3 regions of the Pantoea sp. X-Soil-OKNW-556 genome follow, and region 1 is predicted to be linked to each of the others. Evidence: predicted binding sites of a transcription regulator. Region 1 holds the regulator's gene; each other region holds the start of a gene.

Evidence for each region. The regulator CRP, encoded in region 1, controls carbon source genes, mostly activating them, when cyclic AMP is high. The targets are predictions, from matches to a motif close to ATGTGANNNNNNTCACAT.
Region 2: a site for CRP is predicted at 3,102-3,119, ahead of AC6I8T_RS10490 (sugar transporter). Genes of this name have one in related genera too.
Region 3: a site for CRP is predicted at 10,542-10,559, ahead of rhaB (rhamnulokinase). Genes of this name have one in related genera too.

The regions. Positions count from the first base shown of each region.
Region 1 covers NZ_AP035990.1:4,089,391-4,101,899, forward strand. Annotated here, with positions in the region: gene AC6I8T_RS19095 (ABC transporter ATP-binding protein) at 1-650, shown strand, start outside; gene tauD (taurine dioxygenase) at 697-1,536, opposite strand; gene tauC (taurine ABC transporter permease TauC) at 1,533-2,366, opposite strand; gene tauB (taurine ABC transporter ATP-binding subunit) at 2,363-3,130, opposite strand; gene tauA (taurine ABC transporter substrate-binding protein) at 3,142-4,122, opposite strand; gene AC6I8T_RS19120 (LysE family translocator) at 4,291-4,893, opposite strand; gene AC6I8T_RS19125 (hydrolase) at 4,955-5,971, shown strand; gene AC6I8T_RS19130 (YheU family protein) at 5,974-6,192, shown strand; gene AC6I8T_RS19135 (phosphoribulokinase) at 6,254-7,123, shown strand; gene AC6I8T_RS19140 (OsmC family protein) at 7,171-7,575, opposite strand; gene crp (cAMP-activated global transcriptional regulator CRP) at 7,878-8,510, shown strand; gene AC6I8T_RS19150 (YccS/YhfK family putative transporter) at 8,569-10,644, shown strand; gene argD (bifunctional acetylornithine/succinyldiaminopimelate transaminase) at 10,646-11,866, opposite strand; gene AC6I8T_RS19160 (aminodeoxychorismate synthase component II) at 11,954-12,509, opposite strand, start outside.
Region 2 covers NZ_AP035990.1:2,249,408-2,255,065, reverse strand. Annotated here, with positions in the region: gene rhaD (rhamnulose-1-phosphate aldolase) at 1-250, shown strand, start outside; gene rhaM (L-rhamnose mutarotase) at 240-554, shown strand; gene AC6I8T_RS10500 (TetR/AcrR family transcriptional regulator) at 639-1,286, opposite strand; gene bhsA (multiple stress resistance protein BhsA) at 1,557-1,814, shown strand; gene AC6I8T_RS10490 (sugar transporter) at 1,868-3,052, opposite strand; gene cybB (cytochrome b561) at 3,245-3,787, opposite strand; gene AC6I8T_RS10480 (hypothetical protein) at 3,899-4,150, opposite strand; gene ynfM (multidrug efflux MFS transporter YnfM/SxtP(Kp)) at 4,317-5,573, opposite strand.
Region 3 covers NZ_AP035990.1:2,256,585-2,269,093, reverse strand. Annotated here, with positions in the region: gene AC6I8T_RS10570 (ABC transporter substrate-binding protein) at 1-1,311, shown strand, start outside; gene AC6I8T_RS10565 (LysR family transcriptional regulator) at 1,315-2,241, opposite strand; gene AC6I8T_RS10560 (M20 family metallopeptidase) at 2,391-3,812, shown strand; gene AC6I8T_RS10555 (MFS transporter) at 3,809-5,083, shown strand; gene aldA (aldehyde dehydrogenase) at 5,129-6,565, opposite strand; gene AC6I8T_RS10545 (YoaK family small membrane protein) at 6,768-6,866, opposite strand; gene AC6I8T_RS10540 (hypothetical protein) at 6,891-7,214, opposite strand; gene rhaT (L-rhamnose/proton symporter RhaT) at 7,582-8,616, shown strand; gene rhaR (HTH-type transcriptional activator RhaR) at 8,710-9,573, opposite strand; gene rhaS (HTH-type transcriptional activator RhaS) at 9,590-10,411, opposite strand; gene rhaB (rhamnulokinase) at 10,704-12,185, shown strand; gene AC6I8T_RS10515 (L-rhamnose isomerase) at 12,169-12,509, shown strand, end outside.

The DNA of each region.
Region 1 (12,509 bases):
AGGGTGATAAAGTCAGTGAAGTGACCGAACGCTTCTCCGGTGGTGAGAAAGCCCGTCTGGTACTGGCGTTGATCGTCTGGCAGCGTCCCAACCTGTTGTTGCTCGACGAACCGACCAACCACCTCGATCTCGATATGCGTCAGGCTCTGACCGAAGCGCTGATTGATTTTGAAGGCGCCCTGGTGGTGGTGTCGCATGACCGCCATCTGCTGCGCGCCACCACTGACGACCTCTATCTGGTACACGATCGTAAAGTGGATATCTTCGAAGGTGACCTGGAAGATTACCAGCAGTGGCTGAGCGACCTGCAAAAACAGCAGGCGCAACAGGATGCCGCTCCCAGGCAGGATAGCGGCAACAGCGCCCAGGCTCGTAAAGATCAGAAGCGCCGTGACGCCGAACTGCGCGCCCAGACTCAGCCGCTGCGTAAAGAGATTGAGAAACTCGAAAAGCAGATGGCCAAGTGGCAGAGCCAGTTGAGTGAAGCTGAGCTGCTGCTGTCAGACAGCGCAATTTATGATCAGAGCCGCAAAGCGGATCTGACCGCTGCGCTTCAGCGCCAGGCAGAGAGTAAATCGGCGTTGGAAGAGGTGGAAATGGCGTGGCTGGATGCGCAAGAGCAGCTGGAGCAAATGCTGGCCGCACCATAACAGCCCATTCCGTATCGGCGCGATTTATCGCGCCGATACGGACGTGTTACACCGGAACATCGCCTAAAACCGTCGCGCGCTGCATCACCCGCCGCGCCGGATAATAATCCGCATTAGCGTAATGCTGCGTCACACGGTTATCCCAAATCGCCACATCATTCTCCTGCCAACGCCAGCGCACCTGAAACTCCGGCTTCGTAATATGGGCGAACAGGAAGCCCAGCAGGGCATCGCTCTCCTTCTCACTCAACCCAATCAGCCGCGTGGTAAATCCTTCATTGACGAATAACGCCTTACGCCCGCTAACCGGGTGAGTACGGATCACCGGATGCGTCACCGGCGGATGTTTCGCCACCGCCTGCTGCCAGCGCTGATGTTCCTCGGCAGTTTTGCGATATTTGAACTCCTGAAAAGACTTTTTAAAATCGTGCTCGGCCCGCAACCCGGCCAACAACGTCTTAAAGGGTTCCGATAACGCCTCATACGCCGCAATGCCGCTGGCCCACAACGTATCACCGCCCCTTTCCGGCAACAGCTTAGAAGCCAGAATGGCAATCGCCGGGGGCGTTTCGATAAAGGTGACATCAGTGTGCCAGTTGTCGTTATCCGGCGGATTATCCTGATGGGTATCCAGCACGATGATTTCCTCCACGCCCGGCGCATGGGGATAGACGGGATGAATATGTAAATCACCGAAGCGTATCGCCAGCGCACGCTGCTGCTCCGGGGTAATCACCTGATTACGCAGGAACAACACCTGATGCCGCAACAGGCCATGATAAAGCTGTTCAAATTGCGCATCGCTCAGCGGGCGACTGAGATCCACATCGCTCACTTGCGCACCGATATTCGGCCCCAGTGCGCTAAAAGTCACACGTTCGTTCATTGCTGCTCTCCATTCCACGGCGTCAGGCGGCGCTGCAAAGCGCGCAGGCCCAGTTCTAAACTAAACGCGATCAACGCAATCACCAGGATGCCCGCCAGCACCACATCCGTCGCCAGAAACTCCCCGGCTGACTGCACCATAAAACCGAGGCCGCGCGTGGCGGCAATTAACTCGGCGGCGACCAGTGTTGACCAACCCACTCCGAGGCCGATACGCAGCCCGGTCAGGATTTCCGGCAACGCCCCCGGCAGAATCACCCAGCGCAACAGTTGCCAGCGCGTGGCACCCAGCGCCTGTGCGGCACGGATACGGACCTGCTGCGCATTTTTCACCCCGGCCAACGTGGACAAGGTGACAGGCGCGAAAATCGCCAGGTAAATCAGTAAGATTTTTGAGGTTTCGCCAATGCCGAACCAGATCACCATCAACGGCAGATAAGCCAGCGGCGGCACCGGGCGGTAGAGTTCAATCAACGGATCGAGCAGCCCACGAATCGCCGGACTCAGCCCCATCGCAATCCCAACCGGAATGCCGATCAGCGCCGCAAAAAACAGCGCCACCAGCATACGCGTCAGGCTGGCACCGAGATGCTGCCAGAGCGTGGCATCCATAAAACCCTGCGGGCTGGCAATCAACAGCAGCTTTTTCAGCACCTGCTGCGGCGCAGGCAGAAACAGCGGCGCAATCAATCCCAATGCCGTAACGCCCCACCACACCAGCAACAGCACCGCGACGCTCAGCAAACTGAGCGACAATTGACGGGAAAACGGCCAACGCAGGCCACGGCGACGGCGCGCCGCCCGTGCTTTGTCATCAATTAATGCGCTCATGCAAACGCCTCCCGCTGGGCAAACACCTGATTCAGCACGTATTCGCGGCGTGCAATAAACGCCGGATCGGATTTGATGCTGCGGCAGGGTTCCCCGTCAGCGAAGCGTTGACCAAAATCGAGCTTCAGCCGCTCCACCACGCGTCCTGGCCCTGGCGACAGCAGCACCAGCTCACTGGCGAGGAACACCGCTTCCTCAATGTCATGCGTAATCAGCAGGATCTGCTTGCCGGTATCGCGCCACAGCGTCAGTAACAGGGTTTGCATCTGTTCACGGGTAAAGGCATCAAGCGCGCCGAAGGGTTCATCTAACAGCAGCAGCTGAGGGTCAGCCGCCAGCGCACGCGCAATCCCCACGCGCTGACGTTGCCCCCCAGAGAGCTGCCAGATAAAACGCTTTTCCGCTCCCTCCAGCCCGACTTTGCGAATCAGACGACGCGCGATGCTATAACGCTCCGCTTTTGCCATCCCCGCCAGTTGCAGACCAAAGGCCACGTTGTCGATCACATTGCGCCACGGCAGCAGCCCTTCGTTCTGAAACACCACGCCACGTTCAGCGCCCGGCCCGTTAACCGATTTGCCATCCAGCGTGATGCTGCCTGACTCCAGCGGCAGGAATCCGGCGATTAAATTCAGCAGCGTGGTTTTGCCACAGCCTGACGGTCCCAGCACCACCAGCAGTTCACGCTGATCCAGTTGCAGATTGATATCCTGCAACGCAGGTTGTCCGGCGTAACGCGCATTAAGATGGGTGATGCTGAGCATAGGACCTCCGGTTATTTCACTAAGGGGGCAACGAAGCGGGTAGTCACGAAGCTGCTGTAATCACTGGCGGCGTCCGGCACCTTGCCCTGCTCTTTCAGGAAGTGCGCGGTATCGACAATCGCCTTGTTCACCGGATTGCCGAGCTGCTCCAGTTGCTGCTGCGCGGTCAGATAGGTGTTGCCTTCCACCAGTCCCGGCACCTGCGCTTCCGGCACGCCGCTCAGACGTGACAGCTTGCTGAGGTTATCCGGCTGCTTCAGCCACTGTTGTGGGTTGTCGATGTAGGCTCTCTGCGCGTCCAGGGCGCTGCGGGCAAAGGCGGTGACAATTTCTGGATGCTGCTGGGCAAAGTCTTTACGCACCACCCAGACATCCAGCGTCGGCGCGCCCCATTTGCCCACCTGCGAGGAATCGGTCAGCACCTTGCCATCCTTCTCCAGTTCGTTAACTGCCGGTGCCCAGACGTAGGCACCATCAATATCGCCACGCTGCCAGGCGGCAATGATCGCGGGGGGTTGCAGGTTCACCAGTTGGACGTACGTGGGTTTGATACCCCAATGTTTCAGCGCCGCCAGCAGGCTGTAATGGGTGGTGGAGATAAAGGGGACTGCAATCCGTTTACCGATGAGATCTTTGGGATTGTTGATGGATTTCTTCACCACCAACGCTTCGGAATTTCCGAGCTGCGAAGCCAACAGGAAGGCCTCGATCGGCAGTTGCTGAGTGGCCGCTACCGCCAGCGGGCTGGAGCCGATGTTGCCAATCTGGACATCGCCAGACGCCAGCGCACGCAACACGCTGGCTCCGCTATCAAACTTACGCCAGTCAACGGTCGCGCCGCTCTGTTTGGCGAAGGTGTTGTCGGCCTGCGCCACTTTGGCCGGTTCCGCCGAAGTCTGGTACGCCACCGTGACGTTAACCGCCTCGACCTGGAAGGTCAGCAACGCCAGCGCTGCTGCCAATGTGGTTATGGTTTTCTTCACTGCCATCATCGTACACCCCAATATTTTTATGTTGGGTGCAGTGTCGCCAGCAGTAATGGTTTCATAAAGGAATTAAAAATTATCCCTAATGAAAATCGGTTCTTAGGCAATCATCGGGCAAGACTATGCAGAATACGCAAATACAAAAAAGGCGCGTCAGACGCGCCTCGGATTGACTTAGTGCCAAATCAACAGCACACAGGCGGCGGTCAGGATTCCCATCGCCAGGTTAAAGATTTTCCACGCACGCGGGCTTCGCAGCAAACGACCAATCAGTGAGCCGAAGCCCATCCAGATCACCCCGGAAACCACATTCACCAACGCCATACCGACGCTAATTGCTACCACCGAGTGCAGGTAAGCGGCCCCCGCCAGGCTAAAGCTGGCTACGGCCCCCAACGCCATCAGCCACGCCTTTGGATTAATCAGTTGCAGTAACCCGCCCTGCCAGAACGGCGTTGGAACCGGCGGGGCCGAATCCGTATCCAGTTGCTCATACTCCGCCGTGGCGATTTTCCATGCCAGCCACAGCAGATAAAGGCTACCGGCGATTTTCAGAACCAGATGTAAGGCAGGATAGAGTAGGATAAGGCCACCCACGCCAAAGGCCACCATCAGCAGCATCGCCTGCATACCGATCATGATGCCGATTAACAACGGGAAAGAACGCAGAAAGCCAAAGTTGGCAGCGGAGGCGGTAAGTAACATATTATTAGGCCCTGGCGTGATCGCAGCGACCCAGAGAAAGCCCAGCATTGACAAAAACAGACTCAGTTCCATGTTGATTCGGGTGCTCCTCACCCAGGAAAGCCAAAAAACCCATCGAAACTATCAGCGAGATATGCATCAGACAAGCGTTTACCACAGTAATTTTGACTCCCCGCCCGAAGAGGACTTCATTCCTCTCAGCGGTTTTCGCAATCCGCATCTGCAAACTCTGCTGCCGCGTCTGCTCAGGCGGCGCGTGACTCTGCGCCCACACTGGCAACGCCTCGATTTACCGGACGGCGATTTTGTCGATCTTGCGTGGAGTGAAGACCCTATTCAGGCCGCGCACAAACCACGCATGGTGCTGTTTCATGGTTTAGAGGGCAGCTTTCACAGCCCCTATGCGCATGGGTTGATGCAGGCATGTCAGGCACGCGGTTGGCTGGCAGTGGTGATGCATTTTCGCGGGTGTAGCGGTGAACCGAACCGCCTGCACCGGATTTACCATTCCGGCGAAACCGAAGATGCCAGCTACTTTCTGCGCTGGTTAAAGCGGGAATGGGGCGATGTCCCCACCACCGCCGTCGGCGTGTCGCTGGGCGGTAATATGCTGGCATGTCTGACCGGGTTGGAGGGACATGATGCGCCGCTGGATGCCGCAGTCGCCATCTCTGCGCCCCTGCTGCTGGAACCCTGTAGCCAGAAGCTGGAGAACGGTTTCTCACGTTTTTATCAGCACTACCTGCTGACGCAGCTGAAAAAGAACGCTAAACGTAAGTTGAAAGCCTGGCCTGGCACCCTGCCGGTCGATTTACGCGAACTGCGCGCCCTGCGCCGCCTGCGCGACTTTGACGATGCCGTCACCTCCAGAGCACACGGTTTTGTCGACGCAGGCGATTATTATCATCGTGCCAGCGCGATGCCGCTGCTGACCGGGGTACGCAAACCGCTGCTGATCATCCATGCTAAGGACGATCCCTTTATGACCGACGCAGTAATACCGAAGCCGGAGCAACTGTCGTCCTCGATTCAATATCAGCTGACGCAGCAAGGCGGCCATGTCGGCTTTGTTGGCGGTACGCTGCTACGACCGCAAATGTGGCTGGAACAACGCGTGCCGCAGTGGTTATCAACTTACCTGGATGTATGATCGTGATTATTCCGTGGCAACAACTTGAAGCTGAAACGCTGGAAAACCTGATCGAAGCCTTTGTATTACGCGAAGGCACCGACTACGGTGAACAGGAGCGCAGTCTGGCGCAAAAAGTCGCTGATGTGCGTCGCCAGCTGGAACGCGGTGACGCAGTACTGGTGTGGTCAGAACTGCACGAAACCGTCAATATCATGGCACGCGGTGAATTTCGCGGCTAATGCACATCCCGGCTTTTCGTGCTAACAATGCTCATCGCCGGACTTCACAGGGAGCTTTGTTATGTCAGCCAGGCATCCGATCATTGCCGTTACCGGTTCCAGCGGCGCCGGAACCACCACCACCAGCCTTGCCTTCCGCAAAATATTCCAGCAGTTGAACCTGCATGCGGCAGAGGTCGAAGGTGACAGTTTTCATCGCTACACGCGCCCTGAGATGGACATGGCGATCCGCAAAGCGCGCGACCTTGGCCGTCATATCAGCTATTTCGGCCCGGAGGCCAACGATTTTGGCCTGCTGGAGCAAACCTTTAAGCAATACGGTAAAACCGGTCTTGGTCAGTCGCGCAAATATCTGCATACCTATGACGAGGCCGTGCCGTGGAATCAGGTGCCGGGTACCTTCACCCCATGGCAGCCGCTGCCGGAAAACACCGATGTGTTGTTTTATGAAGGCTTGCACGGCGGGGTGGTGACGCAGCAGCACAACGTGGCTGAACACGTCGACTTATTGGTAGGTGTGGTACCGATCGTCAACCTTGAGTGGATTCAAAAGCTGATTCGCGACACCAGCGAGCGCGGCCATTCACGCGAAGCGGTGATGGATTCGGTGGTGCGTTCGATGGAAGATTACATCAACTTCATCACCCCGCAGTTCTCACGCACCCATATCAACTTCCAGCGCGTACCCACCGTCGATACGTCTAACCCGTTTGCTGCGCGTGAAATTCCATCACTTGATGAAAGCTTTGTGGTGATCCATTTCCGTGGTCTGGAAGGTATTGCCTTCCCCTATCTGCTGGCGATGATTCAGGATTCCTTTATCTCGCATATGAACACCCTGGTGGTGCCCGGCGGCAAAATGGGTCTGGCGATGGAGCTGATTATGACGCCGCTGGTGCAGCGACTGATTGAAGGCAAACGCATCGAATAATCAAACATAACCGTAACGGCGCGATTTATCGCGCCGTTACGACCGGGCTAGAGTTCAATAACCTCGTAGCTGTGGGTGATTTCTACCCCTTTGCCCAGCATAATCGCTACCGAGCAATATTTTTCAGCCGACAGATCAACCGCCCGCGCCACTGCTTTATCGCCCAGCGCTTTGCCGGTAACAATAAAATGCAGGTTGATATGTGTGAAAATGCGTGGCGCTTCTTCACGACGTTCCGAGGTCAGTTTGACCTCACAATCCTTCACATCATTGCGCCCTTTTTGCAGGATCGACACGACGTCAATCGCGCTGCAACCGCCTGCCGCCATCAGCACCATCTCCATCGGGCTCGGTGCTTTGTCGCCCGAATTGCCATCCATTAATATCTGGTGACCTGATGAGGATTCTCCGAGAAAGGTAAGCCCTTCCACCCATTTAACCCGTGCCTGCATTATTCTTTCTCCTGAATAGGCTGATTTGCCGCCAGAGTACGCTTTCACCTGAGAAACAGCAATCCAGACTAATCGCCCTTTTGCTGAAGCGAGACAACAGAAGACAGCTAGCAAAAGCTGTGCTACAAACAGAGCTGAAAATATTTTCGTCGCAATAGACGAAGGCGGGAAGAATCAGAAGCCTGGCTTAAGAGTCCACCCGAATAATTTTCCTTAACAGGAAGCGCTCTACGATTTCACCGCCTGACAGGGAAAACTGCCCCCTGTGTTTTGGGCACGATTACAACAGAGGATAATAGCGAATGGTTCTCGGCAAACCGCAAACAGACCCTACACTCGAATGGTTCCTGTCCCATTGCCATATTCACAAATATCCATCCAAAAGCACCCTGATTCATCAGGGTGAGAAAGCGGAAACGCTCTACTACATCGTGAAAGGTGCCGTTGCGGTGCTGATCAAGGATGAAGAAGGCAAAGAGATGATTCTCTCCTACCTCAATCAGGGGGATTTCATCGGCGAGCTTGGCCTGTTTGAAGAAGGTCAGGAACGTAGTGCCTGGGTACGAGCCAAAACTGCCTGCGAAGTGGCTGAAATTTCCTACAAAAAATTCCGTCAGCTGATTCAGGTAAACCCGGATATTTTAATGCGTCTTTCGGCGCAGATGGCGCGTCGCCTACAGGTGACATCAGAAAAAGTGGGCAACCTTGCCTTCCTTGATGTGACCGGTCGCATTGCGCAGACGCTGCTCAATCTGGCCAAACAGCCCGATGCCATGACCCACCCGGACGGGATGCAGATCAAAATCACCCGTCAGGAAATTGGTCAGATCGTCGGATGCTCACGCGAGACAGTTGGCCGTATTCTGAAAATGCTGGAAGATCAAAACCTGATCTCCGCACATGGTAAAACCATCGTCGTTTACGGCACCCGCTAATTTCTTCTCACCCACGGCGTGATGGCAGCATCACGCCGTTTTTGTCTGCGATGAGCTGATGTGGCGTCGAATCATCTATCATCCCGAAGTGAACTATGCCCTGCGGCAAACGCTGGTGCTGTGCCTGCCCGTGGCCCTCGGCTGGCTGTTTGGCGACCTGCAAAAAGGCTTGCTGTTCTCCTTAGTGCCCGCCTGTTGCAACATCGCCGGTCTTGATACGCCCCATAAACGCTTTTTTAAACGCCTGATTATTGGCGGTTCCCTGTTTGCGACCGGCAGCTTTCTGATCCAGTGGCTGACGGATTATCACGTCCCCCTGCCGCTGATTCTGCTGGTGCTGCCACTATTAGTGGGCGTGACGGGTGAGATCAGCCCGTTGCATGGCCGCTTGTTACCCGCCACGCTGATTGCCTCCATCTTTACCCTGAGCCTGGTGGGACGTATGCCGATCTGGGTGCCTCCGCTGCTCTATATCGGCGGGACCTTGTGGTATGGGTTGTTCAACTGGTTCTGGTTTTGGCTGTGGAAAGAGCAGCCGATGCGCGAGTCGCTGAGCCTGCTGTACCGTGAGCTGGCGGATTATTGCGATGCCAAATATACCCTGTTGACGCAGCTGACCGACCCGGAGAAAGCGCTGCCGCCGTTGCTGGCACGCCAGCAAAAAGCGGTAGATCTGATCACCACCTGCTACCAGCAAATGCATATGCTGTCGGCCAGCCGCGATAACAGCCATAAACGCCTGACGCGTGCCTTTCAGGTGGCACTCGATTTGCAGGAACATATCTCCGTCAGCCTGCATCAGCCGGAAGAAGTGCAAAAGCTGGTGGAGCAGAGCCATGCTGAAGCGGTGATTCGCTGGAATGCCAAGACCATCTCCGCCCGTCTGCGCTTGCTGGCCGATGCCATTTTGTATCACCAACTGCCGGAACGGTTTCAAATGGATAAGCAGCTGGGTGCGCTGGAAAAAATTGCCCGCCAGCACCCGGACAATCCGGTGGGGAATTTCTGCCTGTATCACTTCAGCCGCATTGCGCGCGTGCTGCGCACCCAGAAACCGCTGTATACCCGTGATCTGATGGCCGATCGCCAACGGCGTCTGCCGTTTTTTCCGGCGCTGCGCAGCTATCTGTCGCTGAAATCCCCCGCCTTACGCACCGCTGCACGTTTTGCCGTGATGCTGATGTTTGGTAGCGCGCTGGCGCTGTTCTTCAACATCCCCAAACCTTACTGGATTCTGATGACCACCATGTTCGTCAGCCAGAATGGCTACAGCGCCACGCGGGTAAGAATTCAACACCGAGCGCTCGGCACCTTTGCCGGGCTGTTGATTGCTGCCGCCTCGTTACGCTTTGACGTACCGGAATCCATCACCCTGTTGTTTATGCTGGCGATCACCCTCGCCAGCTATCTGGTGACACGTAAATATTACGGCTGGTCAATGATTGGCTTTACGGTGACGGCGGTGTATTCGCTCCAGTTGCTGTCACTGAATGGCGCGCAGTTCCTGCTGCCACGCATGATGGATACGCTAATGGGATGTCTGATTGCCTTTGGCGGCATGATTTGGCTGTGGCCGCAGTGGCAGAGCGGCTTACTGCGTAAGAATGCGCACGATGCGCTGGAAGCCGACCAGGAAGCGATGCAATTATTGCTCGGACCGGAGCAGTCACCGGAGAAACTGGCGTATCAGCGCATCAAGGTCAACCAGGCGCATAACGCCATGTTTAACTCGCTGAATCAGGCGATGACCGAGCCGGGCTTCAATTCGCAGTACCTGAAAGATATGCGGCTCTGGGTGACGCACAGTCAGTTTATTGTCGAACACATCAACGCCATGACTATCCTGGCACGCGAACATACCATGCTGACGCCTAAGTTGGCGGAAAGGTATCTGCAATCCTGTGAGATCGCGCTGCAACGCTGTCAGCAGCGGCTGGAGCATGATGGCCCCGGTAACGACAGCAATATTCTGGAAGCACCGGAAAACATCAATGAGGGGGCGGTAACGATTGTCGAGCAGCATGTGAAGCGCATTCTGCAACACCTGAACGTGATGCACACCATCTCTTCTCTGGCATGGAGCCAGCGACCACATCATGGCCGCTGGCTGACCGGACTACGGGTGAAAAACTGAGTTACGCCGCCAGCACCTTCTCGATAGCCACTGCGAACCGCGCCATACCCTCTTCGATATCGGTCGGTTCAATCACCAGTGACGGTACAAAACGGATCACATCATTGCCAGCAGTCAGGATCATCAGACCTTCGGCGGCAGCGGCATGCAGAATGTCACGCGCCTTGCTGGCATGCTGCGGCTTCAATGCCGCACCGATCAACAGACCTTTGCCACGAATATCCGTGAACAGGTCAAATTTGCTATCCAACGCTTTCAAGGCTTCCACAAACTGCTGACGGCGTGATTCAACACCGTCCAGCACGTCAGGGGTGTTGATGATGTCGAGCGCCGTTTCGGCAATCGCACAGGCCAGCGGGTTGCCGCCGTAAGTGGTGCCATGCACGCCGGGAGCCATCACCGAGGCGATTTCATTGGTGGTCAGCATCGCGCTTACCGGGAAGCCGCCGCCCAGCGCTTTCGCGGTGGTGATGATATCCGGGGTGATGCCGTAGTGTTCGTAAGCGAACAGCTTGCCGCTACGGCCCATGCCGCTCTGCACTTCGTCCAACACCAGCAGCGCGTTGTGCTCATCACACAAGGCACGCAGGCCCTGCATAAACTCAGGAGTGGCAGGCATCACACCGCCTTCGCCCTGAATCGGTTCGACCACGATGGCGCAGGTGTGATCGTCGATCACCGCTTTTACCGCCGCCAGATCGTTGAAGGGAACATGCACGATATCAGCCGGTTTCGGGCCAAAGCCGTCGGAGTATTTCGGCTGACCACCCACTGATACGGTAAACAGCGTGCGCCCGTGGAAAGCGTTATGGAAGGCGATGATTTTGCTTTTGAACGGACTGTGTTTTTTGCAGGCGTAGTAGCGCGCCAGCTTAAACGCGGCTTCGTTAGCTTCGGCACCGGAGTTACCAAAGAACACGCGATCAGCAAAGGTCGCGGCAATCAGTTTACTCGCCAGACGCAACGCCGGTTCATTGGTGAACACATTGCTGGTGTGCCACAGGGTTTCCCCCTGGGTTTTCAGTGTTTCCACCAGCGCCGGATGGCAGTGGCCCAGCGCAGTCACCGCGATGCCGCCAGAGAAATCGATATATTCTTTGCCCTGTTGATCCCAGACTCGGCTGCCCTTGCCTTTTACCGGCACAAACTGCGCTGGTGCATAAACAGGCAAAATAACGTTATCGAACGTTTCCCGGGTTACCGCTAGCTTTTCTGCTGCCATTGCCTACCTCATCGGATTATTTGTTGAGCTGACGTGAAATTATAATCACAAAATATGCATAAAAAATCACACAAAGGCAAACACAACTTAAGTCTTCAGGAAATTCGCCAGAAGCTGATGGCCCTGCTCGCTGAGGATGCTTTCCGGGTGAAATTGCACCCCCTCGAGTGGCAGCGTTTTATGGCGGAATCCCATGATCTCATCCGGTTCACCATCACGCAGGCTCCAGGCGGTAATTTCGAACTCTTCAGGGAGGGTCGCGCGCGCCACAATCAGCGAATGGTAACGGGTGACGTTGAGCGGATTATTTAACCCACGAAAGACACCGCTGTCGTTATGGCGAATCGCCGACGTTTTGCCGTGCATCACCTGACGCGCGCGTACCACCTGCGCGCCATACACCTGGGCAATGGCCTGATGGCCAAGGCATACGCCAAGGATCGGTAAGCGGCCAGCAAAACGGCGGATCGCCGCCAACGAGATGCCGGACTGATCCGGAGTGCAGGGGCCAGGCGAAATCACCAGATGAGTGAGCGGTAGCGCCTCCATTTCGTCGAGGGTGATGGCATCGTTGCGCACCACCCTGACGTCAGCACCCAATTGGCAAAAGTATTGGTAGAGATTCCAGGTGAAGGAGTCGTAA
Region 2 (5,658 bases), 1.8 Mb from region 1:
GGATGAGATGGCGACGCACAGCCTGGTGATGTGGCCGTTCCACGGTATTTTTGGTGCCGGACCGACGCTTGATGAAACCTTTGGGCTGATCGACACCGCCGAGAAGTCGTCAGAGGTGGTGGTGAAGGCGCTATCAATGGGCGGGATTCGCCAGAGTATCACCACCGAGCAGTTGATTGCGTTGGGTGAGCGTTTTGGGGTGCAGCCGTGGCAGGCGGCTTTACAGGTGGAGCGCGCCAATGTTGCGTAGAGCCTTCGTGATGCAGGTGCATGCGGATTGCCATGATGAGTATCTGCGTCGCCATTCACCCATCTGGCCGGAACTGGCGGCAACGCTGAAGACGCATGGCGCGAGTAATTACGCCATCTGGCTGGATGCGGAACGCAATCTGCTGTTTGCCAGTGTCGAAATCGAGTCGGAAGCCCGCTGGCAGGCGGTGGCGCAAACCGAGGTTTGCCAACGCTGGTGGGCGTCCATGAAGGATTTGATGCCGTCGAACGCGGATCACAGCCCGGTCAGCGCTGAGCTAAAACCGATGTTTTTCCTGCCTTAAACCACGACCATCCCACATATTGCACGTCTCCTTCTCCCGCTTGCGGGAGAAGGCCGGGATGAGGGGACGGATGTAAGCGGCAGGTTAGTTAAGCGCGCAATATCCCGCCAAAGCGGGCCAGATCGCCATCTGCGTATCCACAATCTGTTCTAAATCTTCCCGGTTTGCGCCTTCACGGGCGCGCACAGACATACCCTGCAATACACAGGCGAGGAAGCTCGCCAGCGTTGCGGTATTGCTGCACGCGGGTAACTCACCGCGCTGCTGGCGTGCGGCAAGGAACTGCTGCAAGGCCCGTTCCTGCGCATGATGCTGTTGTTCCAGCATGTGCGCCACTTCTTCAGAACTGGCCGACAGGGCGCTGGAGGTGCAGATAAAAAAGCAGCCAGCGGGTTTATCACATTCGGTAAAACAGGCTGCGGTGGCGCGAAAATAGGACTCAACCGCGGTTTTCACATCCAGCGAGGCATCATTCAGCACCGCGTTACGCTGCGCACTAAACCTTTCGATATAGCGCTGCATGGCGGCTTTAAACAAACCTTCTTTGTTAGCAAACTCCGCGTAAAGCGTTGGCGCTTTGGCGCCAGTGGCACTGACCAGATCCGCCAGTGAGGTGCCTTCATAGCCGTGTGCCCAGAACAGCATCAGGGCTTTATCCAGCGCATCGTCACGATCGAAGACTTTAGGTCTGCCACGACTTTTACGCAGGGTCGGTTCAGTTATCTGGCTCATAGATCCTCACCACAGCTCAACATGCTTATTAAATTACCGATCATTAAATTAATATGCAACACCACTTTGTCCGTTTGTGCCTTCCTGGGCAAAATCCCCTGAATGGTAAAGTCCCGGTACGCGCTGAAGCCCATACTTACGCCACTTCTCATTAAAATAACGACCGTTAATAAAATAGTTGACGCGCATCCGACTTTGGATTTAGTATTTATTTAACGGTTGTTAATTAAATGGCGACCCACCCAACTTCATCTGCAAAGAGAGACGATCATGAAAAGCATTAAACTGACCCTGGCCGCTGTGGCCCTGTCATCAATCGCATTCGGTACAATGGCGGCTGACCTGGTAAGCGAAGCACCGGTTAATCAACAGCAAATCGGTGTGGTAAGCGCATCTGGCAGTACGGATCTGACTTCACTGGAAAATCAACTGGCGGAGAAGGCGAGCGCTGCGGGAGCAAAGTCTTTCCGCATCACTTCGACCTCTGGCAACAACAACCTGCATGGCACCGCAGAGCTTTATAAATAGTAGGGATCGAGAGGGGACAGGCTTCAGATAGCGGCTATCTGAAGCCCCTTTTTTTAACCGTTGGAACGTAACTGCGGATAACGACGGAAGATATAGATACACCAGAACAGCGCTACCAGGCCGATTAACCCACCAATATTACCCACATCCGCCATTTTCAAATGCAGGCTGACCTGATTTCCGAGTAGCGCACCCGCACCGATGCCGATGTTATAAATACCGGACATCAGTGACATAGCAACGTCGGTTGCGTCCGGTGCCAGCGACAGCACACGCACCTGCATTGCCAGACCAATCATCATCATCGCCATGCCCCAGAAAATACACAGGGTTGTAATCGCGGCAGGGCGCACGGCGGCAAAAATCAGCAGACCCATGCATAAGGTGATCACCGCAATCGCAGCAATCAGCAGCGCCGAAGGATATTTATTGCCGAGGGTGCTGAACAGCACGCTGCCGATAATTCCTGCCGATCCAAACAGCAGCAGCAACAGCGTGGTGAAGTTTTCCCCGGCGTTCGCCACCACCTGCATAAAGGGTTCAATGTAGCTGTAGGCGGTGTAATGCGCTGTCACCACTACCGTGACCAACACATACATGCTGACCAGCGCCGGGCGGCGAAACAGCATCGGCACGCTGCTGAGTGACCCGGTATGCTCGCTGGGCAGGCGTGGCAGAATACGTGCCAGCAGCACCAGCAAAACCAGCGCAGACAAACCAATCATGCCGAAGGTGGTTCGCCAGCCGAGATACTGGCCGACAACACGACCAATCGGCACGCCCAGCACCATCGCCAGCGCCGTACCGGTCGCCAGCATACTGAGCGCCTGGGTTTTCTTACCTGCCGGCGCGACACGAATGGCCAGCGAGGCGGTAATTGACCAGAACACCGCATGTGCCAGCGCGATACCAATGCGGGAGATAACCAGCGAGGTGAAATCCCAGGCGACCGAGGAGAGCACATGGCTGGCGATAAACAACACAAACAGAATCGACAGCAGCAGACGACGCTCAATATTGCGCGTCAGCAGCATCAGCGGCAGCGACAGCAGCGCCACCACCCAGGCGTAAATGGTCAGCATGATGCCGACATCTGCCGTTCTCATCCCATAACTGGCGGCGATATCTGACAGTAAGCCGACCGGCACAAACTCGGTGGTATTGAAGACAAAAGCAGCGATGGCCAGCAACACGACGCGTAGCCAGGCCGTTTTACGGGAGACGGTTGTTGATTGCATGAAATTCAGATCAGTCAGGCAGCAAATGAGGGGCGAAAGGCCCGATGTAAAGTGACCTTTGTCACAAATTATGCCTATTGTGGAGGATTAATACGCTGAGGGAAACCATCTAACCGTATTTTATTGCTGAATATTTTTTATCACCGACGCCCAGGTTGATAGCCTGGGGTTATCGTCAGAACCATCGCGCCGCTACGGGTTGCGCTTGCGCGCAGGCATCATGCGGATCAGCGTGTTGTCCTTCAGAATATAGTGATGCAGCAGTGCGGCGACGGCATGCAGGCCAATCAGCCAGTAGCCGAGCGGTGCCAGGGTTTCATGCCAGCCAATCAAGGTATCGGCGAGGTCAAAATTCGGTGTGCTGCTCACCGGCATCGACAAGCCAAATACCTGCCAGGGACGACCATTGAGATATTTCGAGGCAACGCCGAGAGTCGGTAACGCCAGAAACAGCGCGTACAGCAGGAAATGCATCAGATGGGCGAGCATATGCTGCCAGCGTGGTGGTGCGGGATTGATATCAGGCGATGTATGACGATGACGTAATGCGGCACGCACCAGCATCAGCACCCACACCGATACGCCACAGCTAAAGTGCGTCATGATCATCAGGCTGCGCGCAACCGTACCGCGGGCCGCCAGACCTCGTAGCTCAATGGTGGTATAGGCAACAGCGATTAATAACAAGGTCAACCAGTGGAGGGCGATTTGCGACGTTGCGTATTTTTCCCGCATGAGCGTTCTACCTGAAGCAATATTATTGGTGTCTAACATAGCGAAATGCCACAGGAAAACTTAACAAAATGGCGCAACGTCGCGGGCCGTCTCAGACTGGGAATATCAGAGTCAGACCATGTGTTTTAGCGCCACGCTATTCTGTGTGGTCAGGTTTTTTTTTACCGTAATTGGGCAACAATGTTCACAGCCCAGTGCAGAAGGATAAAACTTGCGCGCCTGTTGAATGGCAGCGTTAGCGGTATAAAAAGTGCCAAGAAAGCGCCTTGCGGCGTCGGGAGGAAGGAAAGGGCAACCCGTTGCATGTACCACATGATTGTCGTTATAGCCGGCGTATTTATCGACGTAATAGTAAAGTTCCATTTGGCTTCCTCGTTGCTGTGAAAGAAAAAATCTAACTATTTTTGGAATAGAATAAATTATAGCTAGCGATTGCTATTTTGTTTTCACTGGCACTGAAAGTTTGCCGACAGGTGTGATTACGCGAGGGGAAACGGGGCACAGTGGCCCCGCATACTGATGGAGAGAATTACAATTGGCGGCACTGCAAACGCCAGCCGACCAGCAAGGCCAGCACCAGCAACACGCTGATAAAAGCGGTCACACCGCCCCAGCCAAAACTGTGCCAGAACACGCCACCTAACGTACCGGCAACGCTGGAACCCACATAATAACTGAAGAGATAGAGCGACGAGGCCTGGCCTTTTGCCCGACGGGCGCGTGGGCCGATCCATCCGCTGGCAACCGAGTGGGCGGCAAAAAATCCGGCGGTAAACAGCATCATACCCGGCAGGATGATCCACAAGGTATTGAACGCCGTCAGCAGCAGGCCGCACAGCATGATCGCCGTGGCGGTAATCATCACCGGCCCCCGGCCAAAGCGACTGGTCATGGCTCCGGCTTTGGGTGAACTCCAGGACCCGGTCAGATACACCACCGACAACAAACCGACCACGGCCTGGCTGAGAAACCACGGCGCACTCAGCAGGCGATAACCAATGTAGTTAAACAGGGTGACAAATGCGCCCATCAGCAGGAAACCTTCGGCGAACAGCAGCGGCAGGCCTTTGTCACGCCAGTGCAGACGGAAGTTAATCAGCAAATTATGCGGACGTAATGAAGCCGGACGGAAATGACGGGAAGCCGGCAGGATTTTCCAGAACATCAGCGCCGATGCCAGCGAAAAACAGCCGATCACACCAATGGCGATGCGCCACGAGAAGAGGTCGGTCAATACCCCGGTCAGCAGACGACCGCTCATGCCACCAATCGAGTTGCCGCTGATATACAGGCCCATGGAAAAGGCGATCACTCGCGGATGAATCTCTTCACTCAGGTAGGTCATGCCCACCGCGGCGACCCCACTCAACGACAAACCAATCAGCGCACGCATCAACAGAATGCCGTGCCAGCTGGTCATCATGGCGGAAATCACGGTGCATAACGCAGCGAGCATCAATGCGGTGACCATCACCGACTTACGACCAATAGCGTCGGAGAGCGGCCCGGTGACCAGCAAACCCAGCGCCATCAGGCCGGTGGATAACGACAGCGAGATGCTGCTGGCCGCAGGCGAAACGCCAAACTGCTGGGAGAGCACCGGCAGAATCGGCTGGACACAATACAACAAGGCAAAAGTGGCAAGACCAGCCGAGAACAGGGCAAGGGTAACACGCATAAATTGCGGCGAACCGCGTTCAATCCATGTTACTGACGCTGGAGCAGAAGCAGGCACGACGGACACTTCGTCCTCATCGAGTGTCACCGCCTGAGAAGAGCGACTCACGGAAAATCCTCAAATTTCAAAAGGTATTGCTATCGTAGGAAAGTGATAATAGGTTGTACAATATATTAATAATCTCGAATGAGAC
Region 3 (12,509 bases), 1.8 Mb from region 1:
TTCCACAGCAACAAATTCTTCAAGCCAACGCGAGATTTTAACGCTGATGACGTCATCTTCTCGTTTATGCGGCAGATGGACCCGAACAATCCGTACCATAACGTTTCCGGCGGGGTATATTCCAACTTCAACAGCCTGGAGTTCGCCACGCTGATTAAGAAAATCGATCGGGTTGATGACCACACGGTCCGTTTCACGCTGACGCATGCTGAAGCACCTTTCCTCGCCGATCTGGCGTGGTATTTTGCCTCCATCCATTCGGCGGAATATGCCGACCAGATGCTGAAAGCCGGGACACCGGAAAAGGTGGATATGGAACCGATTGGCACTGGCCCGTTTGAGCTGGTGCAGTATCAGAAAGACTCCCGCATTCTCTACAAAGCCTTCCCGGAATATTGGCAGGGCAAGGCGAAGCTGGATCGCATCGTATTCTCGATCACGCCGGATGCGTCAGTGCGTTACGCCAAACTGGAGAAAAACGAGTGTCAGATCATACCATTCCCCAATCCGGCTGATCTCGACAAAATGCGCAAAAATCCTGACCTGACCCTGATGCAAAAGTCCGGTCTAAATACCGGCTTCCTCTCCTTCAACACCACCAAAGCACCGCTGGATAACGTGAAAGTGCGCCAGGCGCTGGCGATGGCGATCAACAAACAGGCGATTATCGATGCGGTGTTCCAGGGCACCGGTACGGTGGCAAAAAACATTCTGCCGCCCGGCGTCTGGAGTGCGGATAACAATCTGAAAGATTACGACTACGATCCTGAGAAGGCGAAAGCCTTACTACAGGAAGCGGGCATCAAACCGGGCACCGAGATCTCGCTGTGGGCGATGCCGGTCCAGCGACCTTACAACCCCAATGCGCGACGAATGGCTGAGATGATTCAGGCTGATTGGGCGAAAGTGGGTATCAAAGCCAATATCGTCAGCTATGAGTGGGGCGAATATCTCAAACGTATCCGCAATGGCGAGCACCAGGCGGCGCTGATGGGCTGGACCACCGCTACCGGCGATCCGGATAACTTCTTCGGCCCGCTGTATAGCTGCACCTCGGCGAAGGACGGTTCGAATTCGGCGAAGTGGTGCTATGCACCGTTTGATAAAATCATCACTGAGGCGCGTGCCGAACAGGATCACAACAAACGCATTGCGCTGTACCTGGAGGCACAGCAAATCATGCATGACCAGATGCCTGCGGTGATGATTGCCCACTCGACCATCTTCGAACCGGTACGCAAATCGGTTACCGGTTATCAGGTGGACCCGTTTGGCAAACACATCCTCTATCCGGTGGATATCCAGCAGTAAATCTCAGGGCTTCCAGCGCTGGCGCAGGGGTTCCTCCAGCGCGTTGAGCTGCTGATGGAGAAAGTCCAGCAACAGATTCAGGGCGGCACTACGGGGCCGCCCTGATTGCGTCTGGAGCTGCAACGTGCGTTGATTCAGCTGATCGATGCCAACCGAGCGCAATATCAACCCGTGCGTTTTCGCCTCGTAACGCACGGTAAACGGACTGCAAATGGTCACCGCCAGCGGCGTACCCAGTAAGAAATGGAACAGGGTGGAGAAGTTATCGCAGGTCAGCACTGGTTCAATCACATAGCCGCTCATATGGCAGGAAAGATCAAATAGCTGGCGCACCGTGGTGTTTTGCTCCGGCAGAGCCACCGGGTATTGACTGAGGTCAGCCAGCGACACCTGTGTCGCGTTTGCCAGTGGATGGGTGTGATGCATCACCAGCTGCACCGGTGCTGGCCACGACCCGATAACTTCGACACCGCGTTCGGCATGCAGACTAAACTGCAACGCCAGATCACATTCGCCGTTGCGCACCCACTCGGCTACCCCCTGAGTGCTGCCAACTTTCAGGCTGAACAGCACTCCGGGATTGCTGAGGCGAAAATCGGCAAACAAGCGCGGCAACAGGGTGAAGGCCATGCCATCGGTACAGGCAACGCGGATCTGTGTGCGGCGTACCGCCGTTAAGCCCTTAATCTCCGCCAGCGCATACTCCATCTCCAGCATATTTTTACGTACCTGATGCGCAAAAATTTCCCCCGCTTCGGTCAGTACCATGCCGCGCGCGTGGCGCTCAAACAACGGCACGCCAACCTGTGCCTCAAGGCGTTGAATCTGACGGCTGATGGCGGATACCGCCACAAACAGTTGTTCACTGGCAGCACTTAGCGATCCGGCATTCACGACGGCGAGAAAATATCGGATTTCACTGCTTTGCATATTTCTGCTTCCTGGTGGTGCATGCCTCAAAATCGGGCAGCTAAGCTTTGCTTTAAAAGCAAATCTTACTCGATAAATTGATAATTGTGGCAAATCAGCCTTTCCGCAAAGATAAGGATGATGATAAAACCAACAACAGACAGGCAAACATGACAGCACAACAGGCCGTACAACAGGCCAGCGACTATTTTGACTGCGGGGAATTCCAGCAACTGCTGACGCGCCGGGTGGCGCAGGTCACCGAAAGCCAGCGTGCGGATCGTGACCAGCAGCTGCATGATTATTTGCACAAGGAGATTGGCCCACAACTGGTGGCGCTCGGTTTCACGCTGCACTTTATCGACAATCCCGTCACCACAAATCGCCCGTTCCTGGTGGCGGCGCGCATCGAAGATCCGGCGCTGCCAACGCTGTTGAGCTACGGTCACGGCGATGTGGTGTTTGGCGATGATGAAAACTGGCGTGACGGGTTATCGCCGTGGCAACTGAAAGAAGAGGGCGATCGCTGGTATGGTCGCGGTAGCGCAGATAATAAAGGCCAGCACTGCGTCAATCTGGCCGCGCTGGAGCAGGTGTTTCAGGCACGCGGTGGACGCCTCGGTTTTAACTGCAAAATGCTGTTTGAAATGGGGGAAGAGATTAGCTCACCGGGTCTGGCGGAGCTGTGCGAGCAATACGGCGATCTGCTGAAGGCCGATTTGTTTATCGCCTCCGATGGCCCGCGCCTGAATGCGGTGCGTCCGACGTTGTTCCTCGGATCGCGCGGCTGCGTCAATTTCCGCCTGACCATCAACGCACGCGACAATGCGTACCACTCCGGTAACTGGGGTGGCTTACTGACCAATCCGGGAACACAACTGGCAAATGCCATCGCCACGCTGGTCAATGCCCAGGGCGTGTTGCAGGTTGAAGCACTGAAACCGACCTCTCTGACCGACGACGTGCGCGCCATCCTCAGCGATATCGAGGTGGGTGGCATGCCCGGCGATCCGGCGATCGAGGTGAACTGGGGTGAGCCGGGCCTGACACCGACCGAACGCCTGTATGGCTGGAACACGCTGGAAGTGCTGGCGTTTCTCACCGGCAACCCGGCACGTCCTATGAACGCCATTCCCGGCAGCGCGACCGCCGTGTGTCAGTTACGTTTTGTGGTGGGAACAGATTGGGAAAATCTGGCACAGCACATTGAAGCGCATCTGCAAAACCACGGCTTTGACCAGGTGAAGGTCGAGTTTATGCGCGGATCGCCAGCTACCCGTCTCGACCCCACCGATCCGTTGGTGAGCTGGGTGCTGGAGAGCATGGCGCAAACCAGCGGAAAAAAACCGGCGTTGTTACCGAATCTCGGCGGTTCACTGCCCAATGAAGTGTTCTCCGACATCCTCGGCTTGCCGACGCTGTGGGTGCCGCATTCCTATCCGGCCTGCGGTCAGCACGGCGTTAACGAACATATGTTGAAATCCATCGCCCGTGAGGGGCTGCAAATCATGACGCGTCTGTTGTGGGATCTGGGTGAGCAAGGCGCAGACCTGATTGCCCGTCACCAGGCGCATGCCGGAGGTGCCAAATGAGTAGCATCAGTCACAGCGCACCCACCAGCGCGGTTAAACCCAATCTGCATAAAACCCTCTTCGCCACCTGCATCGGCAATGCGCTGGAGTGGTTTGACATTGCGGTGTATGGCTTTTTCGCCAGCTATATCGCCCATGCCTTTTTCCCGACCAGCGATCCCTCGGTATCGCTGCTGCTGACCTTTGGCAGCTTTGGCGTCTCATTCCTGATCCGCCCGCTGGGGGCGATTGTGCTCGGTAACTACGCCGATCGTCATGGCCGTAAAAAGGCGCTGCTGCTGTCGATCAACCTGATGATGCTCGGCGGGGCGATTATCACCTTTATGCCGGGTTATACCTCAATTGGCCTGGCCGCTCCGGTGTTGATTCTGCTGGCGCGTCTGATTCAGGGCTTCTCCGCCGGTGGTGAATTCGGCAGCTCCACCGCGTTTCTGGTGGAACACTTCCCGGAGCGTAAAGCCTTTATCGCCAGTTGGCAGTTTGCTACGCAAGGGGCCAGTACCCTGATGGCATCGGCGTTTGGCCTGGGTCTGACGCAGATTCTGAGCGAAAGCCAGATTCAGGACTGGGGCTGGCGTATTCCGTTTGCCTTTGGCCTGCTGATTGGCCCGCTGGGTATTTACATCCGTCGTCATGTACATGAACCGGCCAGCTTTGCACAGCAGCAGCCGGAAGCAGCACCGCTGAAGCGTCTGTTTGGTCGTCAGAAGGAGCTGATGCTGCTGGCGATTGGTTTGATGGTGATCTCCACCGCCGTTAACTACATGCTCAACTATGTGCCGACCTATGCCACCAAAACGCTGCATCTGCCGGGTTCGGCGGCGTTCAGCGCCACTTTGCTGGCTGGGGTGATCCTGACGGTGGTGACGCCGCTGATGGGGCTGTGGGCCGAGAAGGTCGGTCGGGTACCGCTGATGTGGGGATCGTTGATTCTGCTGCTGGTGACCATCTATCCGGCGTTTACCCTGGTGGTCAATCACACCACACCGCTGACGCTGATGTTGCTGGTGGGCTGGATGGCACTGCTGAAATCAGTTTACTTCTCGACGGTGCCTTCGGTGATGGCCGATCTGTTCCCGATTGGCACCCGTGCCAGTGGCATGGCGATCAGCTATAACATTGCGGTCACGGTGTTTGGCGGTTTTGCACCGTTGATTTGTACCCTGTTGATTAGCGCGACCGGCACCAGTCTGGCACCGAGTTATTATCTGATGGCAGTCGCATTGCTGAGCGGCATTGCGCTGGTCCGTAGTAAACAACGCCTGAGTTAATAGCTTACGTCGCGGCGCGATACGTCGTGCCGCGACGGGTTATTTTTATGCAAACTGCAAATAGGCCACATGGGTTTGCAGATACTCTTCCAGACCGTGGCGACCATCCGCGCCGCCAACCCCGGATTTCCGCCAGCCCGCATGGAAGCCCTGCATCGCTTCAAAATTCTCGCGGTTAATGTAGGTTTCACCGAATTTCAGCTGACGCAGCGCAATCATCGCGGTGTTCAGATTTTGGGTATAAATCGATGAAGTCAGGCCATATTCGCAGTCGTTTGCCAGGCCAATCGCCTCATCCAGCGTTTTAAAGGTCATCACCGGCAGCACCGGACCAAAGATCTCTTCGCGCATGATCTCCATCTCCTGACGCACGTCAGTGATGATGGTCGGCTCAAAATAGAAGCCCTGTTCTCCGACACGCTTTCCACCGAGAATCACTTTCCCGCCTTGCTCCACGGCTTTCGCCACTTTTTGTTCGACACGACCGAGCGCCGCCGCGGTGATCAGGGGTCCCATATCAATATCGGTACGCTCGGCAGGATTCCCGAATTTCACCTGTTTAAAGGCATCCGTCAGGGCGCTGATAAAGCGATCGTAAATACCTTCCTGCACATAAACACGCTCAGCGCAGTTACACACTTGTCCGGTATTGATGACGCGGGAACTGACAATGGCTTTTACCGCCAGATCGAGGTCGGCATCATCCATTACAATCGCCGGGGCTTTGCCACCCAACTCCAGCGACACTTTGGTCACATTCTTCGCTGCCGCTTCCATGGTGGCGATACCGGCATTCACGCTGCCGGTGAGGCTGACCAGTCCCACTTTCGGGTTAGCTGCCAGCTCCTGACCGACCTCCGGCCCATAGCCGTAAACAACGTTGATCACTCCAGCCGGCAGACCGATATCATGCAGGATCCCGGCGAAAATGGCGGCGTTATTCGGTGTCAGCTCACTCGGTTTAATCACGATGGTATTGCCGGTGACCAGCGCCGGTGCCGCTTTACGCGCAATCAGGAAGAAGGGGAAGTTCCACGGCAGAATGCCTGTAGTCACGCCGATAGCTTTCTTAAACACGAAAATGTTTTCGTTCGGGCGGTCGCTGTTGACGATTTCGCCCTCGTAGCGGCGTGCCCACTCGGCCATATAGTCGAGATAATCCGCGGTGAACAGCACCTCGGTTTGCGCCAGTCCCTGAGTTTTCCCGCCCTCGGCCACGATAGTCGCGGTGAGTTCTGCCTCGTGCTGACGAATACCATTGGCGATTTTGCGCAGCCAGTTACCGCGATCAATTGCCGGTAACGCTTCCCAGCCGGGTTGTGCCGCTTCTGCGGCAGCAATCGCCTGACTGGCGATCTGTCTGGTGCCTTCTGGTACGCGTGACAGCAGCGCTTCGGTGGCCGGGTTAATCACTTCAATCCATTTGTCGTTCTGATTGGCAACAAACTCGCCATTGATGAAATGTTGATGGTGCGTTGTCATCTGTAGGGTCTCCGCGATCGGTTTCGTTAAATTTGTGTGAAATGCAGAGTGAAGCAGATCAAGGTGTAGCACCTTTTTGTCATTGCCAGGGTAAGGGGGCAGATGGCAGCGAAGGGAAGAAACAGATGACAAGCGCAGCATATCTGGCGAAATGCTGCGTATTCAGCAGGTTAGCTGGCAGAACGGCCAAGTCTGAAAAAGGTCACGACCCCGGCATCATCGCGCCACTGGCGATAAACCAGGCGAGAAAGCTGACACCGGCAATGATAATAGCGATGGGGAAAAGCAGTCCGATTTTCATGATTATCCTAAAGTGAAAGCGGGTTCAGGTAAGCTGAACCAGTGCGCGATGCGTTTTCATCATACTGAACAGCTGGAACTGCGTGGCATCGTCAATTTCACGCAGGTGTTCACCTTTCTGATAATGGATACTGTGAATATGACCCAGTTGCCGCCACACCACAATCGCTGAGGCCAGCAGGGCACAGTTATCTTCGCTCTGCACGCACTCAAGACGGGCATAGTGTATATCTTCCAGCCCGTTAATAAAGATGTTGAGTGACTCGGGCGGCACAATGGCGCGGATATCATCCAGCATTACGCGACTCACCGGACGTGAGAGCAACAGCGTCAACCTCTTGGTATTCATCCCAATCCTTGTCCTGATGATTTTTCTCAACGTTATACGGATTAATTGCAGTCGGGGGAAGCCACGATCCGTGCTTTGTGTGATTGCCATGTTAACGATGCGCATGGCAGTCAGGTTAAAACTGTGCTGATCAACACAACATTTCCAGAAAATATCGATAATAATAAACAGGTTATCTTTTTTTCTGACGTGCCTGCCTGCAAATGCGATTTTGTGATCCTTATGTTGAAAACCCACCGGATATTGCCAATTCCGCCCACTCTCCGGCAGCCATTCAAAGGCTGAGGAAAAGCTGCCCGCCGTAGACTGCCGGGTAATCGGGAGACCGCCGGTTTCCTGTTGGCCTCAACCTTACGAAGGAATAACAATGAACAGTGCCATCATTGCAGGTATCTTCTGGCATCTGGTGGGTGCCGCCAGTGCTGCATGTTTTTATGCTCCGTTTAAACAGGTGAAAAAGTGGTCATGGGAAACCATGTGGTCGGTCGGTGGCGTGATGTCGTGGCTGATTCTGCCCTGGGTCGTGAGCGCGGTGCTGCTGCCGAATTTCTGGGCCTACTACGGTAGCTTTAGCTTCTCCCAGCTGTTGCCGGTGTTTCTGTTTGGTGCCATGTGGGGTGTCGGCAACATCAACTACGGTCTGACCATGCGCTATCTGGGGATGTCGATGGGTATCGGTATTGCCATTGGCATTACGCTGGTGGTGGGCACGCTGATGACGCCGTTGTTACAGGGGCGTTTTGTCGAACTGTTCAGCTCAGAAGGTGGTCGGCTGACGCTGTTGGGCGTATTTGTTGCGTTGATCGGCGTGGCGATTGTCTCCCGTGCCGGATTGTTAAAAGAGCGGGCGCTGGGGATTAACGCGGAAGAGTTTAACCTGAAGAAGGGGCTGGTGCTGGCGGTAATATGCGGCATTTTCTCCGCCGGGATGTCTTTTGCGATGGATGCGGCCAAACCGATGCACGAAGCAGCCGCCAGCCTGGGTATCAATCCGTTGTACGTGGCGCTGCCCAGTTATGTGGTGATTATGGGCGGCGGGGCGCTGGTTAACCTCGCGTACTGCTTTATCCGCCTGGCGGTGAAACCTGAACTTTCCGTTCGCGCTGACTTCTCCGTAGCCAAACCGATGTTGCTGGCCAACATCGCCTTTGCGGTGCTGGGCGGTACCATGTGGTATCTGCAATTTTTCTTCTACGCCTGGGGTCATGCCAAAATCCCGCCGCAGTATGATTTTGTCAGCTGGATGCTGCATATGAGCCTGTATGTGCTGTGTGGCGGTTTGGTCGGATTGGTGCTGAAGGAGTGGAAGGCCGTAGGACAACGTCCGGTGCGCGTGTTGTCACTGGGCTGCGTGGTGATTATTATCGCGGCCAACATTGTCGGGCTGGGGATGGCATCCTGATGGGGCGTGATTAATAACGTATATCCGATGGCCTGATTTGCAGCGGCGCGATTTATCGCGCTGTTTTTTCCAGCATCGCGCCGTTACCGGGGCTTAATGCGGTGTGCCAATCAGCGCCGGGCGGTGCGGTAAAAATCGCTGCCGCCAGGCGCTCGGCGTCAGACCGGTTTCCCGCGTGAACACCACCGAAAAGTAATTGCTGTCATCAAAACCGCAACGCGCGGCCACTTCACTGATTAACCAATCCTGCGTGCGCAGCAGGTATTTTGCCTGGCACAACTGCAACTGACGCAGATAATGACCAACGGTCATGCCGGTTTGCTGACGAAACAACTGCTTCAACGCGCGTTCACTCAATTTATTCTGCTGACAAAAAACGGCGAGGTCGAAGGGGCGGTCAATCGCACCCTGCAACGCTGACATCAGCAGATCCAACTGTTCGCCTTCCGGTAACGCCCACGGCCGATCCGCGGCGTAACCGTGGCGACGCAATATCAGCGCCAGCTGCAAAAACAACGCTTCGGAGAGCTGGATCGACAGTGAGTCGCTTTTGCGGCTTTCGCGTTCCAGTTGAGTGATTACGCCGCGAGCCAGCGCCATGCCGCGCGTGGTTAAGCGCCAGCAGCCGGGGCAGGCGGCATCTTCCGGTGGCAGCAACTGGCTCCAGTCCAGCCCAAGCTGAAAACGGTCGCGGCAGTAGAGAATATTATCCAGTGCCAGATCGTTTACGCTGTCGTAGCTGTGGCAGTCGTTATCGCGGATATAAAAGACATCGCCACAGGTGATCAGCCACGGTCGGTCATTGAGAATATGCAGACCGTTGCCGCGCCAGACGATAACGATCTCACTGAACTCATGTCGATGCGGCGGGAAGGAGGGTTGCGGCAGGCGTTCGGCCACCGCAATCGGCAGATTCGGGGCCGGGAAGTAGTCTTCGCGCGTCAATATTAGCGACATGAGGATGCACTCCAGGTTACAACATCTGCTGGCGCTCCGCTCGGGGCGCACAGCCAAATTCCCGCCGAAACAGCGTGGAAAAATGGTTACTGTCACCAAATCCACACTGATAGGCGATATCCGTAATGCGCATATCACTGTGCCGCAGCAAGTGGCGCGCCTGCAACAGACGCAACCGATTCAGATAACGTTGCGGCGTATTGCCGGTTTGCTGCTTCATCTGCCGATGCAGGGTACGCAGCGACAGCGAAAACTGGTCAGCCAGCGCCTCCCAGGCAATTTCTTCACTGTAATGTTCATTCAACCAGTCGAGCAAACGATGCAGGCGAGCTTCCTGGTCCTGTGCTTCTTCGTTATGACCGGCCTCGCGCAGCAGCACCAGCAGTTGCAGGAAAGCTTGCTCCTGGCGCGCCTGTTTCTCCAGTGACCAGACGCCCGGCTGGTTCATCTGCGCGACGATCTGCAACGCCTGGTTCATCACCTTGTGGTTAATGCGCCAGTGCGAGCTGTATTGGCCCTCTTCCTCACGCGGGAGCAACGCCTGCAAACCGGAGAGAAAACGAAACGAGGCCGGGCTGCGATACAGCACGTTAGTCAGGCATAAATTGTCGGTTTGCTCATACAGATGACGATCGTGATCGCGTACAAAACACACGCACCCGGCACACAACGCCTGCGGCTGACCATTAAACACATGGATGCCGGAACCCTGTTCCACCAACACGATCTCATGAAAATCATGGTGATGTTCGGGGAAGGCCAGCTGTGGCACGCGCGGCTCGACGGCAATGGTGTACTCCCCAGCGGGGAAAAAATCTGCGCTGTGTAACACGGTCATGGTTCGCCTCTCATTATTAACAAAACCGTAACCGAGTCTACTCAGGCGATCAGCACCTTACCTTGAATTTCACACCGGGTGATGCAGGAAAATGGCTAATTTTTCAAGATCTCCGGGCTTGATGCAGAAAATGCGGCAAAGCTCACAACTCGGCGCTTGTGTGGTTCTGTGAGCTGTCTCACGAACATCTTTGCCACGGTGCCAGCGGGTCTGACGCGCTGGCAGTAACGGGAAGGTGAGGAAAAGGCGGGATTTTTACTCTGTACGCATCTCATTACAGGAAGAACACGCCATGAGTATGCGTAACATTGTTGCCATTGATTTAGGCGCATCCAGCGGGCGCGTGATGCTCGCGCAATGGACCACAGAAACCCAGCGACTCACGCTGCGTGAAGTGCGTCGTTTTGCTAATCAGCGCGTACGGCGTGCCGGTTATGACAGTTGGGATCTGGAGGGGCTGGAGCAGGAGATCCGTCAGGGACTGCAACAGCTGGATGAAGAAGGCATCGTGCCGGACAGCATTGGCATCGATACCTGGGGCGTGGACCTCGTCCTGCTGGATGCCGACGGCCAGCGGGTCGGCGAGGCCGTCAGCTACCGCGATGCCCGCACCGACGGCCAGATGGCGCAGGCGATCAACGAGCTGGGTAAATCCAACATTTATCAGCGCACCGGTATTCAGTTTCTGCCATTCAATACCCTGTACCAGCTACGCGCGCTGCATTTGCAACAACCTGACTGGCAGGCGCAGGTCAGCCATGCGTTGATGATCCCTGATTACCTGCATTATCGCCTGACCGGTCAGTTGAACTGGGAATACACCAATGCCACTACCACGCAGTTGCTGAACATCACTCATGGCGACTGGGATGACGAGTTACTCGCCTGGGCCGGCGTACCGGCCAGTTGGTTCGGCAAACCCAGCGCACCGGGTAACACCGTCGGCCACTGGGTCAGCCCACGCGGTCATCATATCCCGGTGATCGCGGTGGCGACCCACGACACCGCCAGTGCGGTGCTGGCGACGCCGCTGATGCTGGACGCCGCCGCCTATCTGAGTTCAGGCACCTGGTCGTTGATGGGCATTGAAAGCCTGCAACCCTGGCTCAGCCCGGCAGCGCTCGACGCCAATATCACTAACGAGGGTGGCGCAGAAGGTTATCGGGTGCTGAAAAATATCATGGGCCTGTGGCTGTTGCAGCGCGTATGCAGCGAGTTGCACATCAGCGACTTGTGCGCCTTGATTCAGCAAGCCGCCGATGAACCCGCCTGTATCGCGCTGATCAACCCCAATGACAATCGCTTTATTAACCCCGCCAATATGGTGCAGGAAATTCAGGATGCCTGTGCGGAGCAGCAGATGCCGGTGCCGCAAACTGCTGCCGCGCTGGCGCGAACCATTTTTGACAGCCTCGCGTTGCTGTATCGCCAGGTGATGGGTGAACTCGGCCAGTTGCGTGCGTCACCGTTGCGTCAACTGCATGTGGTGGGCGGTGGTTGTCAGAATCCGCTGCTGAACCAACTGTGTGCAGATGCCTGCCAGTTACCGGTGTTCGCCGGGCCGGTAGAAGCGTCAACGTTGGGTAATGTCGGTTGCCAGTTGATCGCCCTCGGTGAATTGCGCGATGTGGCGGATTTGCGTCGCTGCATCAGCCAGAACTTTCCGTTAGAAAAATTTGCCCCGCTTAACAACAGCGCTTTTGCTGCCAACCTGGCACGCTTCGCCGCGCTGAGCCAACCCGCTAAGGAACTTGCTTATGACAAAGCTGATTGAACAGGCCTTTGACCTGGCGAAACAACGTTACGCTGCGATTAACGTCGATGTAGAACAGGTGATGACACAACTGGACCGCATTCCAGTCTCGATGCACTGCTGGCAGGGCGATGACGTACGCGGCTTCGAGAATCCGCACGGCGCGCTCACCGGCGGGATTCAGGCCACCGGCAACTATCCTGGCCGGGCGCGTAATGCCGAGGAACTGCGTGCTGACCTCGACAAAGCCCTGTCGCTGATCCCCGGCGCGAAGCGCCTCAATCTGCACGCTATTTACCTGGAAAGCGATAAACCGGTGGAGCGCGATGCGATTGAACCGGCGCA